2 regions of the Ruegeria sp. N11 genome follow, and region 2 is predicted to be linked to the other one. Evidence: riboswitches for the same ligand, from Rfam matches in the RefSeq annotation. Region 2 holds a riboswitch; the other holds the start of a gene.
What was found. Region 2 has a riboswitch for thiamine pyrophosphate ahead of thiB (thiamine ABC transporter substrate binding subunit). Riboswitches for the same ligand answer to the same signal wherever they lie in the genome.
Positions count from the first base shown of each region.

Region 1: another riboswitch for thiamine pyrophosphate. It lies ahead of thiD (bifunctional hydroxymethylpyrimidine kinase/phosphomethylpyrimidine kinase); the one in region 2 lies ahead of thiB (thiamine ABC transporter substrate binding subunit).

Region 1 is NZ_JBQFLX010000009.1:80,215-87,358, forward strand. It holds gene ACR0J8_RS11305 (ABC transporter permease) at 1-762, shown strand, start outside; gene ACR0J8_RS11310 (alpha-ketoglutarate-dependent dioxygenase AlkB family protein) at 759-1,361, opposite strand; gene dnaK (molecular chaperone DnaK) at 1,576-3,483, shown strand; gene dnaJ (molecular chaperone DnaJ) at 3,558-4,703, shown strand; TPP riboswitch at 4,966-5,072, shown strand; gene thiD (bifunctional hydroxymethylpyrimidine kinase/phosphomethylpyrimidine kinase) at 5,118-5,921, shown strand; gene ACR0J8_RS11330 (FAD-dependent oxidoreductase) at 5,918-6,895, shown strand; gene thiS (sulfur carrier protein ThiS) at 6,879-7,073, shown strand; gene ACR0J8_RS11340 (thiazole synthase) at 7,076-7,144, shown strand, end outside.
Region 2 is NZ_JBQFLX010000008.1:169,478-176,621, reverse strand. It holds gene ACR0J8_RS10755 (GcvT family protein) at 1-655, opposite strand, end outside; gene ACR0J8_RS10750 (trimethylamine methyltransferase family protein) at 717-2,255, opposite strand; gene ACR0J8_RS10745 (LysR substrate-binding domain-containing protein) at 2,371-3,261, shown strand; TPP riboswitch at 3,347-3,451, shown strand; gene thiB (thiamine ABC transporter substrate binding subunit) at 3,484-4,464, shown strand; gene ACR0J8_RS10735 (ABC transporter permease family protein) at 4,440-5,987, shown strand; gene ACR0J8_RS10730 (thiamine ABC transporter ATP-binding protein) at 5,974-6,666, shown strand; gene ACR0J8_RS10725 (transporter substrate-binding domain-containing protein) at 6,678-7,144, opposite strand, start outside.

The DNA of each region.
Region 1 (7,144 bases), on a different contig from region 2:
GTGTTTCACGCCGTCGTGCGGCAGATACGCTCGCAACATTCGAATGCTGTTATCGCGATTTTCATCAACATCATGCAGATCGTCATTCTGGCCACGGTCTTCTACCTGATCCTGTCATTCATGGGGGGACGGATTGCCAAAATCCGCGGCAACTTCGTGCTTTACATGCTGTCGGGCGTTTTCATGTTCATCATGCATGTAAAGTCGGTATCCGCGATTGCCGGTATTGCGCCGGGGAACAATCCGATGATGCTGCATTCGCCGATGAATCCGATGATCATGCTTTTGGCGGCGGCCTTCGGCGCGCTTTACACGCAGCTCGTTTCAATACTGGTGATCCTGTTCGTGTATCATGTCGCGGTTGAACCTTTGGATATTCTGGACCCAGGCGGCGCCTTCGGAATGCTGATCCTGTCTTGGTTTGTGGGATGCACGGTGGGATTGAACCTGATGGCCCTGAAGCCGTGGTTTCCAAGGACGGCGGAGATGTTGAAAAACATCTATCGGCGTCTGAACATGGTGTTCTCGGGCAAGATGTTCGTCGCCAATGCGCTGGGCGGCTATATCCTGATGATGTTCGCCTGGAACCCGCTGTTTCACATCATCGACCAGGCCCGGGGCTTCATTTTCCGCAACTATTTTCCACGGAACACAAACTGGGAATATGCCTTGTGGGTCGGCATAGCGCTGCTGATGATCGGGCTGTTGGGTGAGTTCTTTACACGCAAACACGTGTCTCAAAGCTGGGACGCACGCCGCTAACGGGCCACCCGCAGAGTCAGGTTGATCCGCCCGCCTTTTGGCAAGAGTTTGGAAGATCCGAAGCGGATGCGATCGATCCCGTGATAAGTCAGCCGTGCTGGCCCGCCCATGATGACAACGTCGCCCGAATTCAGCCAGATCGACTCGGTCTTGCCGCCTCGGGTGGTGTTGCCGATCCGAAAAAGCGCATCATCCCCCAGCGAAACCGAAAGAACCGGCCAGGAAAAATCGGCCTCGTCCTTGTCCTGATGCAGACCCATTCGGGCGCCTTCCCCGTAATAATTGATCAGACAGCAATCGGGGTCGCGTTCACTGCTGGCAAGGTCGTGCCACAGGTTCAGGATCGGTTCGGGAATGTCGGGCCAGGCCTTCCCTTGCGGGTGCTGTGTTTGATACCGGTAGCCATCCCGGTCCGTGACCCAGCCAACGGCCCCGGCCGAGGTCATGCGCACCGACATAGCCTTGCCTTGCGGCGTCACCGGCCGCACCAGTGGCGCCGCTTTCAGAATCGGGCGCAGCGTTTCGATCAGTTGCGTCTGGGCCGATGCATCCAGCCAGCCCTTTCTGATGTCGAATCCGCGCAAAATCAGCCGGGCCATCCCAGAATCCTCAATCCTTGCCAAAACCTTGCCGAAAAAGGCCACAAAATCCCGAAATCCTGCGTTTTACACCGCTTGCAGGCCTTTCGTCGCGCCCTTATATACGCCGGGACGCGCAATGGTGTAGGGCCATTACGCAATGCAGATCGGGGCAGGGATGCCATAACGGGTCCCGGCCTCGGGACATCGCCTTGAAGAGAAAGGGATTGAAAATATGGGTAAAGTAATCGGGATTGACCTTGGTACCACAAACTCGTGCGTGGCCATCATGGACGGCTCGCAGCCGAAAGTCATCGAAAACGCCGAAGGGGCGCGGACCACGCCCTCGATCGTCGCCTTCACCGAAGATGAGCGACTGGTCGGTCAGCCTGCAAAACGTCAGGCGGTCACCAACCCCGACAACACGATCTTTGGCGTCAAGCGTCTGATCGGTCGTCGTGTGGATGATGCCGAAGTCGAAAAAGACAAGAAAATGGTGCCGTACGCCATCGTTGATGGCGGCAATGGCGATGCGTGGGTCCAAGCCCGCGGTGAAAAGTACTCCCCAAGCCAGATCTCGGCCTTCACTTTGGGCAAGATGAAGGAAACCGCCGAGAGCTATCTGGGTGAGGAAGTCACGCAGGCCGTCATCACCGTTCCGGCATACTTCAACGACGCGCAGCGTCAGGCCACCAAGGACGCGGGCAAGATCGCCGGCCTGGAAGTGCTTCGGATCATCAACGAACCCACAGCTGCCGCGCTGGCCTATGGTCTGGACAAGAAAGACACTCAAACCATCGCGGTCTATGACCTTGGTGGCGGTACTTTCGACGTGACCATCCTGGAAATCGACGACGGCCTGTTCGAGGTCAAGTCGACAAACGGTGACACCTTCCTGGGTGGTGAAGACTTTGACATGCGCATCGTCAACTACCTGGCGGACGAGTTCAAAAAGGAACACGGTGTCGACCTGTCTGCCGACAAGATGGCGCTGCAGCGTCTGAAAGAAGCTGCTGAAAAAGCCAAGATCGAGCTGTCCTCGACCTCGCAGACCGAGATCAACCAGCCGTTCATCTCGATGGGTTCGAACGGCCAGCCGCTGCACATGGTCATGAAACTGACCCGCGCCAAGCTGGAATCGCTGGTTGGCGATCTGATCAAGAAGTCGATGAAGCCCTGCGCCGCCGCTCTGAAAGACGCCGGTCTGTCGGCTGCTGACGTGGACGAGGTTGTTCTGGTCGGTGGTATGACCCGGATGCCGAAAGTGATCGAAGAGGTCACCAAATTCTTCGGCAAAGAGCCGCACAAGGGTGTGAACCCGGACGAAGTTGTTGCCATGGGCGCCGCCATTCAGGCCGGTGTTCTGCAGGGCGACGTCAAAGACGTGGTTCTGCTTGACGTGACCCCGCTGTCGCTGGGCATCGAAACGCTGGGTGGCGTGTTCACCCGCCTGATCGACCGCAACACCACGATCCCGACCAAGAAGTCTCAGGTCTTCTCGACGGCCGAGGACAACCAGAACGCCGTAACCATCCGCGTGTTCCAGGGTGAGCGTGAGATGGCTTCGGACAACAAGATCCTGGGTCAGTTCAACCTCGAAGACATCCCGCCAGCACCGCGCGGCATGCCTCAGATCGAGGTGACCTTCGACATCGACGCCAACGGCATTGTCTCGGTTTCGGCCAAGGACAAAGGCACCGGCAAGGAACAGAAGATCACCATCCAGGCCTCGGGCGGTCTGTCCGACGAGGACATCGAGAAGATGGTCAAGGACGCCGAAGAGAACGCGGAAGCCGACAAGGAACGCCGTGAACTGGTCGACGCCAAGAACCAGGCGGAAAGCCTCATCCACTCGACCGAGAAGTCGATGGAAGAGCACTCCGACAAGGTCGACCCGACCACCATCGAAGCTATCGAACTGGCGATTGCTGCGTTGAAGGACGAACTGGAAACCGAAAATGCCGACAAAATCAAGTCGGGTATCCAGAACGTCACCGAAGCGGCCATGAAACTGGGCGAGGCCATCTACAAGGCGCAGTCCGAAGAGGCCGAGGATGAACCGGCAGCCGCGGACGCCGCTCCGGGTGATGACGATATTGTCGACGCCGAGTTCGAAGATCTGGACGACGACAAGCGTAACTAACGGGTAACCGGGCCAATTCGGGCCGGTCCGGATACCGGGCCGGCCCGTTTACGTTGAGGCAGAAGGAAACACTGATGTCAAAACGCGACTATTACGATGTACTCGGCGTGTCCAAGGGTGCATCGGCGGACGAGATCAAGAAAGGTTTTCGCAGGAAAGCCAAAGAGTTGCATCCCGACCGCAACAAGGACAACCCGGAAGCCGAGGCGCAGTTCAAGGAAGCGAACGAAGCCTATGACGTTCTGAAAGATTCAGAACGCAAGGCCGCCTATGACCGCTTTGGCCATGCCGCGTTTGAAAACGGCATGGGTGGCGGCGGACGACCCGGCGGCGGCTTTGGTCAGGGCGACTTCTCCAGCGCGTTTTCGGACGTGTTCGACGACCTGTTCGGCGATTTCATGGGTGGCCAGCGCGGCGGCGGTGGCCGTCGTGCCGCACGCGGTTCTGACCTGCGTTACAACCTGCGCGTCTCGCTGGAAGAGGCGTTTGCGGGTCTGCAAAAGACTATCAACGTGCCCGCTGCCGTGGCCTGTTCGGCCTGTGATGGGTCGGGCGCTGAAAGCGGCGTAGAACCGACGACCTGCCCGACCTGTTCGGGTATGGGCAAGGTCCGCGCGCAACAGGGCTTTTTCACCGTTGAACGCACCTGTCCGACCTGTTCGGGATTGGGTCAGATCATCAAGAAACCCTGCAAATCCTGCGGCGGCGCGGGTCGCGTGGAAAAAGAACGGGCGCTGTCCGTCAACATTCCAGCCGGTGTCGAAACCGGAACTCGCATCCGTCTGGCGGGTGAGGGTGAGGCCGGAATGCGTGGTGGCCCCCCGGGCGATCTGTATATCTTTGTCGAAGTGTCCGATCACAAGCTGTTTGAGCGCGACAGCATAAACCTCTATTGTCGCGTGCCGGTCAGCATGGCCAAGGCCGCGCTGGGCGGTTCGATCGAAGTGCCCACCATCGACGGCGGTCGTGGCCGGGTGCAGATCCCGGCAGGCAGCCAGTCGGGCCGCCAGATGCGTTTGCGTGGCAAGGGAATGCCCGCCCTGCGTGGCGGTGGCGTGGGTGACATGTTCATCGAACTGGCTGTGGAAACACCGGTCAACCTGACCAGTCGCCAGAAAGAACTGCTGCGTGAGTTTGACGATCTGGGAGAGGACAACCACCCGGAATCAAAAAGCTTTTTCTCGTCGGTCAAGTCCTTCTGGGATGGCATGAAAAGCTAAGGGAACCGCTTTCCCGACCAAAGCCGCCCGGTTTCGGGCGGCTTTTTTGTTGCAGGGGGCGCTGCCCCCGCCGCCCTTTGGGCGCCTCCCCCGGGATATTTTTGGCCAGATGAAGGAAAGATCCCTTGTTCATCTGGCCCCAAATATCCCGGAGCGCGAGGCAGAGCCTCGCAAATACTTTTGGCCTTACCCAAGGTGTCAGGGTGGCCATAATACAGATCAAATTCAGTCTTGTGTTTTTCCGATGTGCCTGTGATTGTCCGGTCAACCGTTGGGGTGCCCTGATCGAAGGGCTGAGAGGCGTTAATGCGCTAACCCATCGAACCTGATCCGGGCAATACCGGCGTAGGGAACGGTCTCAGATTGTCAGACGTTTTCCATGCGCGCGTTGCCCAATTTTGATGGAGTAACGATATGACGCCTATTGCGCTGACAATTGCAGGCTCGGACAGTGGCGGTGGGGCCGGAATTCAGGCTGACATCAAGGCAATGTCTGCCTTGGGGGTTTATGGTGCCAGCGTGATCACCGCCGTGACCGCGCAAAACACACGGGCCGTTACCGCCGTTCACGGGATCCCGCTGAATACTGTCGCCGCACAGATCGATGCCGTTCTGTCTGATCTGAGCGTGGGCGCCGTCAAGATTGGCATGTTGGCGACGCCGGAGATCATCCGATGTGTTGCAGACAGCCTTGCAGGGTTCCGTGGTTCCATCGTTCTGGATCCTGTGATGATCGCCAAATCCGGCGATGCCTTGCTGACAGAAGACGCGGTTGCGACATTGCGGGCGGTGCTCGTGCCCATAGCCACGCTATTGACGCCGAACTTGCCCGAGGCCGGACGCCTTCTGGATTGCCCGGCTGCGGAGACGCCGGATCAGATGGTAAAACAGGGGCTTGCCTTGTGTAACATGGGCGCAGATTCCGTTCTGATGAAGGGCGGGCATGGATCCGGCGACATTTGCCGTGATCTCTTGATCGACGCTTCGGGCTTGGTGGCAGAGTTCACGGCACCGCGCCGGAAAACCAGAAATACGCATGGCACCGGTTGTACATTGTCCGCGTCAATTGCTGCCGGCCTGGCGCTGGGAAAAACGCTGATGACGGCCGTTGCAGATGCGCACAGCTATCTGCAAGGCGCGATAGCCCGGTCCGATGATCTGGACATTGGTCGCGGGCATGGGCCAGTTCATCATTTTCATCAGCTTTGGCCCGCATGACCGTCTGGTCGGTCATAGGTGCCGGAGTAGCCGGTCTGACTGTTGCAGCCGAGTTGGTATCGCGCGGCGCTGACGTGCAGATATTCGACCCGGCAGGTGCGCCGGGTCCACATGGCTGTTCCTGGTGGGCGGGTGGCATGCTTGCCCCCTGGTGTGAATACGAAAATGCCGAGGAGCCGGTTCTGCGGCTTGGACAAGCAGCGATTGACTGGTGGGCCGCCAGAACGCGGGTGCATCGTTGCGGAACGCTGGTTGTTGCGCATTCGCGCGACCTGCCGGATTTGCGCCGCTTTGCACGCCGAACGGATGGGTATTCAGAAGTCGGAAGTGCGAAAATCACTGATTTAGAGCCTGAAATAAGCAATTTCGGTAACGGTCTCTTCTTCCGGGCAGAGGCCCATCTTGATCCCCGGCAAGCGTTGCGGGACCTCTACAGCCACCTCAGGGACAGAGGTGTGCTCTTTCACCGTAAACTGGCCCCTTCCCGGTTGGAGAATGCGATCGATTGCCGGGGGTTGCACGCGCGCGAGATCTTGCATGATCTGCGTGGCGTCAAAGGCGAGATGCTGGTGATCCGCTGCCCGGATGTCACGCTCTCTCGCCCTGTGCGACTGCTGCACCCGCGCATGCCGCTTTATGTCGTCCCGCGGGGTGACGGGGTCTACATGCTGGGCGCAACGATGATCGAATCCGAGGACAGCGGCCGGATTACCGCCCGCTCGATGCTGGAGCTTCTCAGCGCGGCTTATGCGCTGAACCCGGCCTTTGGTGAGGCTGAGATCCTGGAAGTCGGTGTCGATCTTCGCCCCGCTTTTCCCGACAACCTGCCTCGCATCCGCCGGTTGGGTCGAACGATCTATGCCAATGGCCTGTATCGCCATGGCTACCTGCTTGCGCCCGCGTTGGCACAGGGCGTCGCCGATCTGGCGCTGGAAAACAAACATTCGGAGATGGTCGATGAAGATCGTGCTTAATGGCGAGGCGCGCGAAAGCCGCGCAGAAACCCTGTCAGATTTGCTGGCGGAATGTGGATTCTCGGGCTGCGTCGCCACTGCTGTGAATGAACAGTTCGTCCCTAAAAGCCTTCGACTGGCCCGAAAACTCGAAGATGGTGACCGGGTCGAAGTTGTCGCCCCGATGCAGGGGGGCTGACGATGAAGACCTTTTACGGCACAGAACTGCCTAACCCGCTGATGCTGGGCACGGCGCAGTATCCCAGTCCG
Region 2 (7,144 bases):
GCGCGCCGGCCATGGCCGCCACTTCGCGGGACCACAGTCCACATGCGACCACCACCTCTTCAGCTTCGATCAGGTGGTCACCGACTTCGACGGCTGCAATCTGACCGCCTTTTTTTTGCAGGCCCGTTACCTTGGTGTCCTCGAATATTTGCACACCGCGCGCCCGGGCCCCTTTCGACAACGCCAGAGCAACATCGGATGGGTTGACCCTGCCGTCGGCGGGTGACCAGACTGCCCCCAGGACGTCGTCTACTTTGATCAGAGGCCATAGGTCCTGCGCGCGGGCCGCATCGACCACTTCGGCCTCAAGCCCGAACGCACGGCCCAGTGAAACCTGACGTTTGATGTTGATCAGGCGATCATCATTTGTGGCCAGCGTCAGCGACCCGGTTTGAACCCAGCCCGTCGCTTGCCCGGTTTCACGTTCGAGCGCCCCATATAGGTCAATCGAATAGTTGATCAGCTTTGTCAGAGTGGCCGACGGGCGCAAGCGACGCACCAGACCCGCCGCATGCCATGTGGTGCCCGAGGTCAGTTTGGACCGTTCGAGCACGATGATGTCTTTGCGACCCTCACGGGCCAGATGGTAGGCGACCGAGCACCCGATGACGCCTCCGCCTATCACGATGGTGCGCGCATGGTGGGGCAGAGTCATGCAGCATCCCCATGGAATGTTCTTGTTTCGAACGCGCTGAAAGCGCCGGCGGTACGACCGGTCATGGCTCTCTCCCGATCCGGCGGCGGCTCAGTCGAATGTCGAATTGCTGTCGCACATCGCGATCGACCGCATCCGGAATGTGTGAGGGGAAATGATTTGCAAGCAACTCACGCGCCTTGGCTTTCGCAACTTCACCGACTGGACGCGCGCCATCTTCCTGCCAGTCAACCGGTGTGCGCCTGTCGCCAACATGAGGATAGAAATAGTCCGATTTCATTCGGTCGTAGGTATGAACCTCACCCAGGTAGTGACCCGGACCCCGACACACATCGGCGATCACCTGCGCTGCAATGTTGTCGGTCGTAACTTCGATCCCACGGATTGTTCGAAGCACATTGCCCAAAAGGTCGTTGTCGCTGACATAGCCTTCCAATGAAACGCCCAGAAGACTGGCATGACTGCCAGCGGCCTGCGTGACAATGTTCGATCCCGCATGCGCCGCCATGGCGACTGCCAGGCATTTCTCGGCCCCGTATTGGGAATCCAGTGTCTTGGCGTCGGTAATCCCGGCTATGGACGAAGTGGGCAGGTTGAAATGCCGCCCCATCTGCGCGGCACCCGCCATCAGGATCGCCTGTTCCCCTCCGCCACCAGACATCGACCCGGTGCGCAGGTCGGCGACCAAAGGTTTGGGTGCAAAAATCGCGCGAACCTGCGGATCGACCAGCCGGGCAAAAACCGATCCGGCGAGCGTTTCCGCTACGGCCTGTACAAGTGACCCGGCCAATGTGGCCGGGCTTGTGGCCCCGGCCTGTCCGGCGCTGATCAATTGCACCGGAAAACCCGCAAGAATAGCGGCCTCGAGCACTTCACAAGCCTCGTCCGCGAACCGCATGGGTGGCACAACATGGCAGACCATGACAGTCAGGAACGGTCGCGCGCGAAAGGCGGCCTCGTTACCTGCGATCCTGTAACAAAGGCGGGCAATGGCCGGGACGTTTTCGGGTTCGGTAATCGAGACGGAAACATGCTTGGACGTGCCCATCAGGCAGGCATAAGCAGTGTTGAGGTCCATTGCCGCAGCAGGGTCAACGTCACGCGCAACGACCGGACGGCTGAAGTGATGGATGTTCTCCATCCTGTCGACCAGTCGGGCGGCATCATACAGGTCGGCCAGGGTTGAAGGGCGGTAGTGGCCCGTATCGATGTCGAAGACACCCGGCGCGGCGCCGCCGGTGGACATATGGACCCGCGTGCCTTCTATCCGCAGATCGTTTTCAGGAACCTGCCCGCAAAGGACAAAGTTCCGCCTTGCCTGCTTGATCGACTTGCGCACAAGGGCGCGCGGGAACAACAATCGTCCGTCATCGCCCAGCGTCCCGCCCGCTGCCGTCACCTTGTCGACCATGGATGGGGTCGGTTGACTTAGTCCGAGGGTCTCAAGCAGCAGTAATGCGGCTTCTTCGGTCTGAGCGACTTCATTCGGGGACAGCGGTTCCAGGCACCCGCCAACCACACCCGGCCATACCGCAGGGCTGGCCTCGTCGCTGTTATCTTGTGTCAGACGGTCCTTGCGACCGCGCCGGCGCGTAGACATGGGCCTATTATCATGAGCTCAGCTTCATTCAAAGTCAGCCTACACAGCCATAGGGCTTGTTTACAAAAGCCATTTTCTCAGCAATTGATGAGTAAAACTTACATTAGGGAAATTCGTGACCGCCTCTCTTCCCGCCCTTCGCGCCTTCGATGCAGCCGCCCGCCAGGGCAGTTTTCGAATTGCGGCTGAGAAACTGTCAGTCACACCCACGGCGATCAGCCATCATAATCGAGGGCTGGAAGAGCAGCTGGGCGTCAAGCTGTTTGAACGGGCCGGGCGCGAGGTCGCGTTGACCGAAGATGGCAGGCGTCTGGCGGCAGCAACGGCTCAGGCATTTGAAATTCTGGATGACGCGGTGCGTTCGGTTCGCCGCGGCTCCCGCAAGGTGGTCCGACTTGCTGCGGGGCCGATTTTCACTGCCCGCTGGCTGATGCCCCGGATCGGTGATTTTTGGGACGACCACCCCGAGATCGAGCTGGAGGTGGTTCCTTCTTATCAACCCGGCACGCTGAACCGGGCAAACATCGACATCGTGATCCGCTGGGAACGAATGGCCGAGATGCCCGAAACCGCGATCAAGCTGATCGAGCTCGCCCCCGTTGCCATAGCGTCGGAGGCATTTGTCCTGAAGCACGGCCCGGTGAATGAGCCCCAAGACCTGTTGCAGCTTCCCCTGTTACATCAAAGGAACCACTGGGGTTGGCTCGATTGGTTCCGGGCGATGAATGTCACGGTCGATGGCCCTTTGCGTGGTCCGATCTTTGAAGATGCCAATGTTCTGCTGCGGGGTGCCGCAGAAGGGCAGGGCGCGATTGTCGGCTGGCTGCCCTTGATCGATCAGGATCTGGCCGAAGGTCGCGTCGTGCGTCTGTTTGATGAAAGCATCACACCCACTCATGGTTACTTCGTCGAGAGCACGGGACCTGGCCGATCGCGACGCGAGCCGCGAGCCGCGATTGAATGGCTGCAGGTTCAAAGCCTGGGCTCGCAGGCTGATCTGCCCTGATCCCGCCAGTTGATAGGCATCCTTCATGCCAGTGAAGCGTGAAGGGCGAATTTGGTTGAAATTGTTTCGACATCACCCTAATCACGGCCTCACCTCGGGGTGCGCGGAATGCCGCGCTGAGACGCCCATAGCGAACCCGTTGAACCTGAACCGGCTAGAACCGGCGGAGGGAAAGGTGACGGTTTCATCCATCCTTGCCCTCTCGCCGCAATGGAGGATGACATGAAACATCTGCTGATTGCTGCGGGAATTCTGAGCGCGACTTCGGCTATCGCCGCCGACAAACCTCAGTTGACCGTTTATACTTATGACAGCTTCGTCTCGGATTGGGGTCCGGGTCCACAGGTCAAGGAAGCATTCGAAGCGGTCTGCGACTGCGAACTGAACCTTGTTGGTGTGGAAGACGGTGCCGCCCTGCTGTCGCGCATCCGTCTGGAAGGTGAAAACTCGGATGCAGACGTCGTCTTGGGTCTGGACACCAACCTGATTGCGGCAGCAAAGGAAACCGGCCTGTTTGCGCCCAGTTCGGTCAGCGCCGAATACACTTTGCCCGTAGAATGGAACGATGACGTATTCGCGCCTTACGACTGGGGGTATTTCGCGTTTGTCCATAATGCCGACGCACCAGCACCGGCCAGTTTCCGTGAGCTGGCCGACGGTGATACCAAAATCATCATTCAGGATCCGCGTTCATCCACGCCAGGGCTAGGCCTGTTGCTGTGGGTCAAAGCCGCCTATGGCGACGAAGCCCCCGAAATCTGGGCAGGACTGGCCGACAATATCGTGACCGTCACCAAGGGCTGGTCCGAGGCGTATGGACTGTTTCTTGAGGGTGAGGCTGACATGGTTCTCAGTTACACCACATCACCTGCCTATCACCTGATCGCTGAAGAAGATGCAAGCAAGGCGGCGGCCGCATTTGACGAAGGTCACTATATGCAGGTCGAAGTAGCCGGAAAACTGGCCGGAACCGATCAGCCTGAACTGGCGGACCAGTTTTTGCAGTTCATGGTTTCGGATGCCTTCCAGCAGATCATCCCGACAACAAACTGGATGTATCCGGCGGTAACGCCTGCGGCGGGCCTGCCCGAAGGGTTTGATACACTGACCGTACCGGAAAAATCTTTGCTGCTGGATTCTGATCAGGCGGCAGCTGTGCGGGACGAGGCGTTGGCGGAATGGCTGGGCGCGCTCAGCCAGTAAATCCGACGCCGGGTATTGGCGCGGCGACACTGGTTGCCGTGCTTATTCTTGGTACGCTCGCCGCAGTTGCCCTGCGCGCCGATTCCGCAAGTGGGTTCGGACCGGCCGATTGGTCAGCCCTTCGGTTCACGCTGGTTCAGGCGGTGTTGTCCGCCATTTTCAGTGCAGGGCTTGCCGTTCCTGTCGCCCGCGCGCTGGCCCGGCGGCGTTTTCGCGGGCGGGCGGTTCTGATCGCGCTGCTGGGGGCGCCGTTCATTCTGCCGGTCATCGTCGCCATCATCGGCTTGCTGCAGGTTTTCGGCCGAGCGGGCTGGATTTCAGACGTTCTAGCGGTTTTTGGGCTACCGCCGATCCGCATCTACGGGCTGCATGGCGTGGTTCTGGCGCATGTCTTTTTCAATCTCCCCTTGGCCACGCGCCTGATCTTGCAGGGGTGGCAGGAGGTCCCGTCCGAAAGGTTTCGATTGGCCGCCCAGTTGGGTTGCAACGGATGGGCCATGTTCCGGCTGATCGAAATGCCTATGCTGGCGCGTATCCTGCCCGGTGTTCTGGCCGTTGTTTTTGCCATTTGCCTGACCAGTTTTGCCGTTGCCCTGACTTTGGGTGGTGGACCACGCGCGACCACGATAGAACTCGCTATTTACCAGGCCTTTACCTATGATTTCAATTTGGGTCGCGCCGCGCTTCTGTCCGGGGTGCAACTGGTTCTGACCGCGGTGGCGGCCCTGGCAGCGCTCAGGTTTTCCAGGGGTGACGGGTTTGGCGCCGGGCTGGATCGTTCGATCCGACGCTGGGATGAAGGGACGCGGGTGTCTGATGCCTTCTGGATCAGCGCAGCGGCGGCCTTTCTCCTGCTGCCGTTGACCTCGGTCGTGATCTCCGGACTTTCGGGAATGTTCGAGATACCGGTGCTGGTGTACCGGGCGGCCTTGATATCCGTTTTGGTCGCGGCAGCCAGCACCGTCGTTCTGCTGCTTCTGGCCCTGCCGATGGCGATGACGGTTGCAACCGGGCGATACGGGATCGTTGAACTCTGCGGTATTCTTGGATTGGCGGCGTCACCTCTGGTCATCGGCACCGGGCTGTTCATCCTGATTCGCCCACTTGCCAACCCTACTGTTCTGGCCCTGCCTGTAACGGCTCTGGTGAATGCCGTCATGGCGTTGCCCTTTGCCCTGAGGATACTTGTTCCATCGACGCGCGAGATTATTGCGCAATACGGTCGTCTGGCACTGTCACTGAATATGAGCAGATGGAGTTTTGTGACACGCATTCTGCTGCCCCGCCTGCGACCGCAAATCGGATTTGCCGCGGGTCTGGCGGCGGCACTCTCCATGGGGGATCTGGGGGTCATCGCACTATTTGCCGATGCACAAATTGCCACGCTTCCGCTTCAGATTTACCGCCTGATGGGTGCCTATCAGATGGAGGCAGCGGCCGGTGGCGCCCTGTTGCTGCTGGCGTTTTCGATGGGGGCATTCTGGCTTTTGGATCGAGGAGGGCGCTGGCATGCTGAAGCTTGATGGCTGTGCGATTTCAAATGGCGATTTCGTATTACGCGCGAACCTGCAAATCGAAACCGGATCACGGGTTGCGATCATTGGTCCTTCCGGTGCGGGAAAGTCGACCCTTTTAGAAGCGATTGCTGGGTTTCGCGATCTGGCCGCGGGGCAAATTTACTGGCGCGGCAGCGATATTACCGGATTACCGCCGAGGCAGCGCCCGCTGGCGATGCTGTTTCAGGATGGGAACCTGTTTCCTCATCTGACCGCTGGCCAGAACATCGCCCTGGGTTTGCATCCGAACGGCCGGTTGTCAGCCGATGAGCGGGCACAGGTGCATTCCGCGCTGGATCGTGTTGGTTTGCCCGATATGGCGGACCGGCGACCGGCACAATTGTCGGGCGGTCAACAAAGCCGTGTTGCCCTTGCCCGCGTGCTGGTACAACAGCGGCCTTTGCTGTTGCTGGACGAGCCGTTTGCCGCTCTGGGACCGGCGCTCAAGGCGGAAATGCTGGATCTTGTCTCTGCCCTGACGACCGAGGCCGGAACGACAATGATGATGGTCAGCCATGATCCACAGGATGCAAGACGGATCGCAAGTCATTCGGTTCTGGTGGCGGATGGGCTAGCGCACCCGGTCACCGAGACATCCACACTTTTTGATAACCCGCCGCCTGCGCTGCGAGACTATCTTGGGTGACACGTCCGCCGTCAGTTGGCCCCGGCGACCAGATTCCACAGGAACAGATCCAAGGAGCGTGAAATCTTGTTGCGGTCAAAATTATCCGAAAAACTTCGCACAAGGATTGAATCGTGACCCTTGTGGATCTCGATCGTGAGCTGCTGCAGAAACGCCAAGGCGAGTTGGTCCGAACTGTTCATCTGATCTGACAAGTGGACGAAAATGCCATAGCGCTCTTCGGAATAGACCTGAGCGTCCGCGCGGGCCTGACAGTCCGGGTTTCTTTCAATGTAGGACTTCAATGCCAGCGTCACGATCTCAAGATCGCCAACCGAGTAATAGATTTGCCCGTCGCACAGCGCTTGCGCCAGTTTTTCATGGTTTGGGTAACTGCGGACAACATAGGCAGCGTCAGGATCTGTATCGGCCGCATCGGCGCTGACATATTTAGCAAGCGAACCCACATCCCACGTCAACCCAGCCACGGCATCCGGGC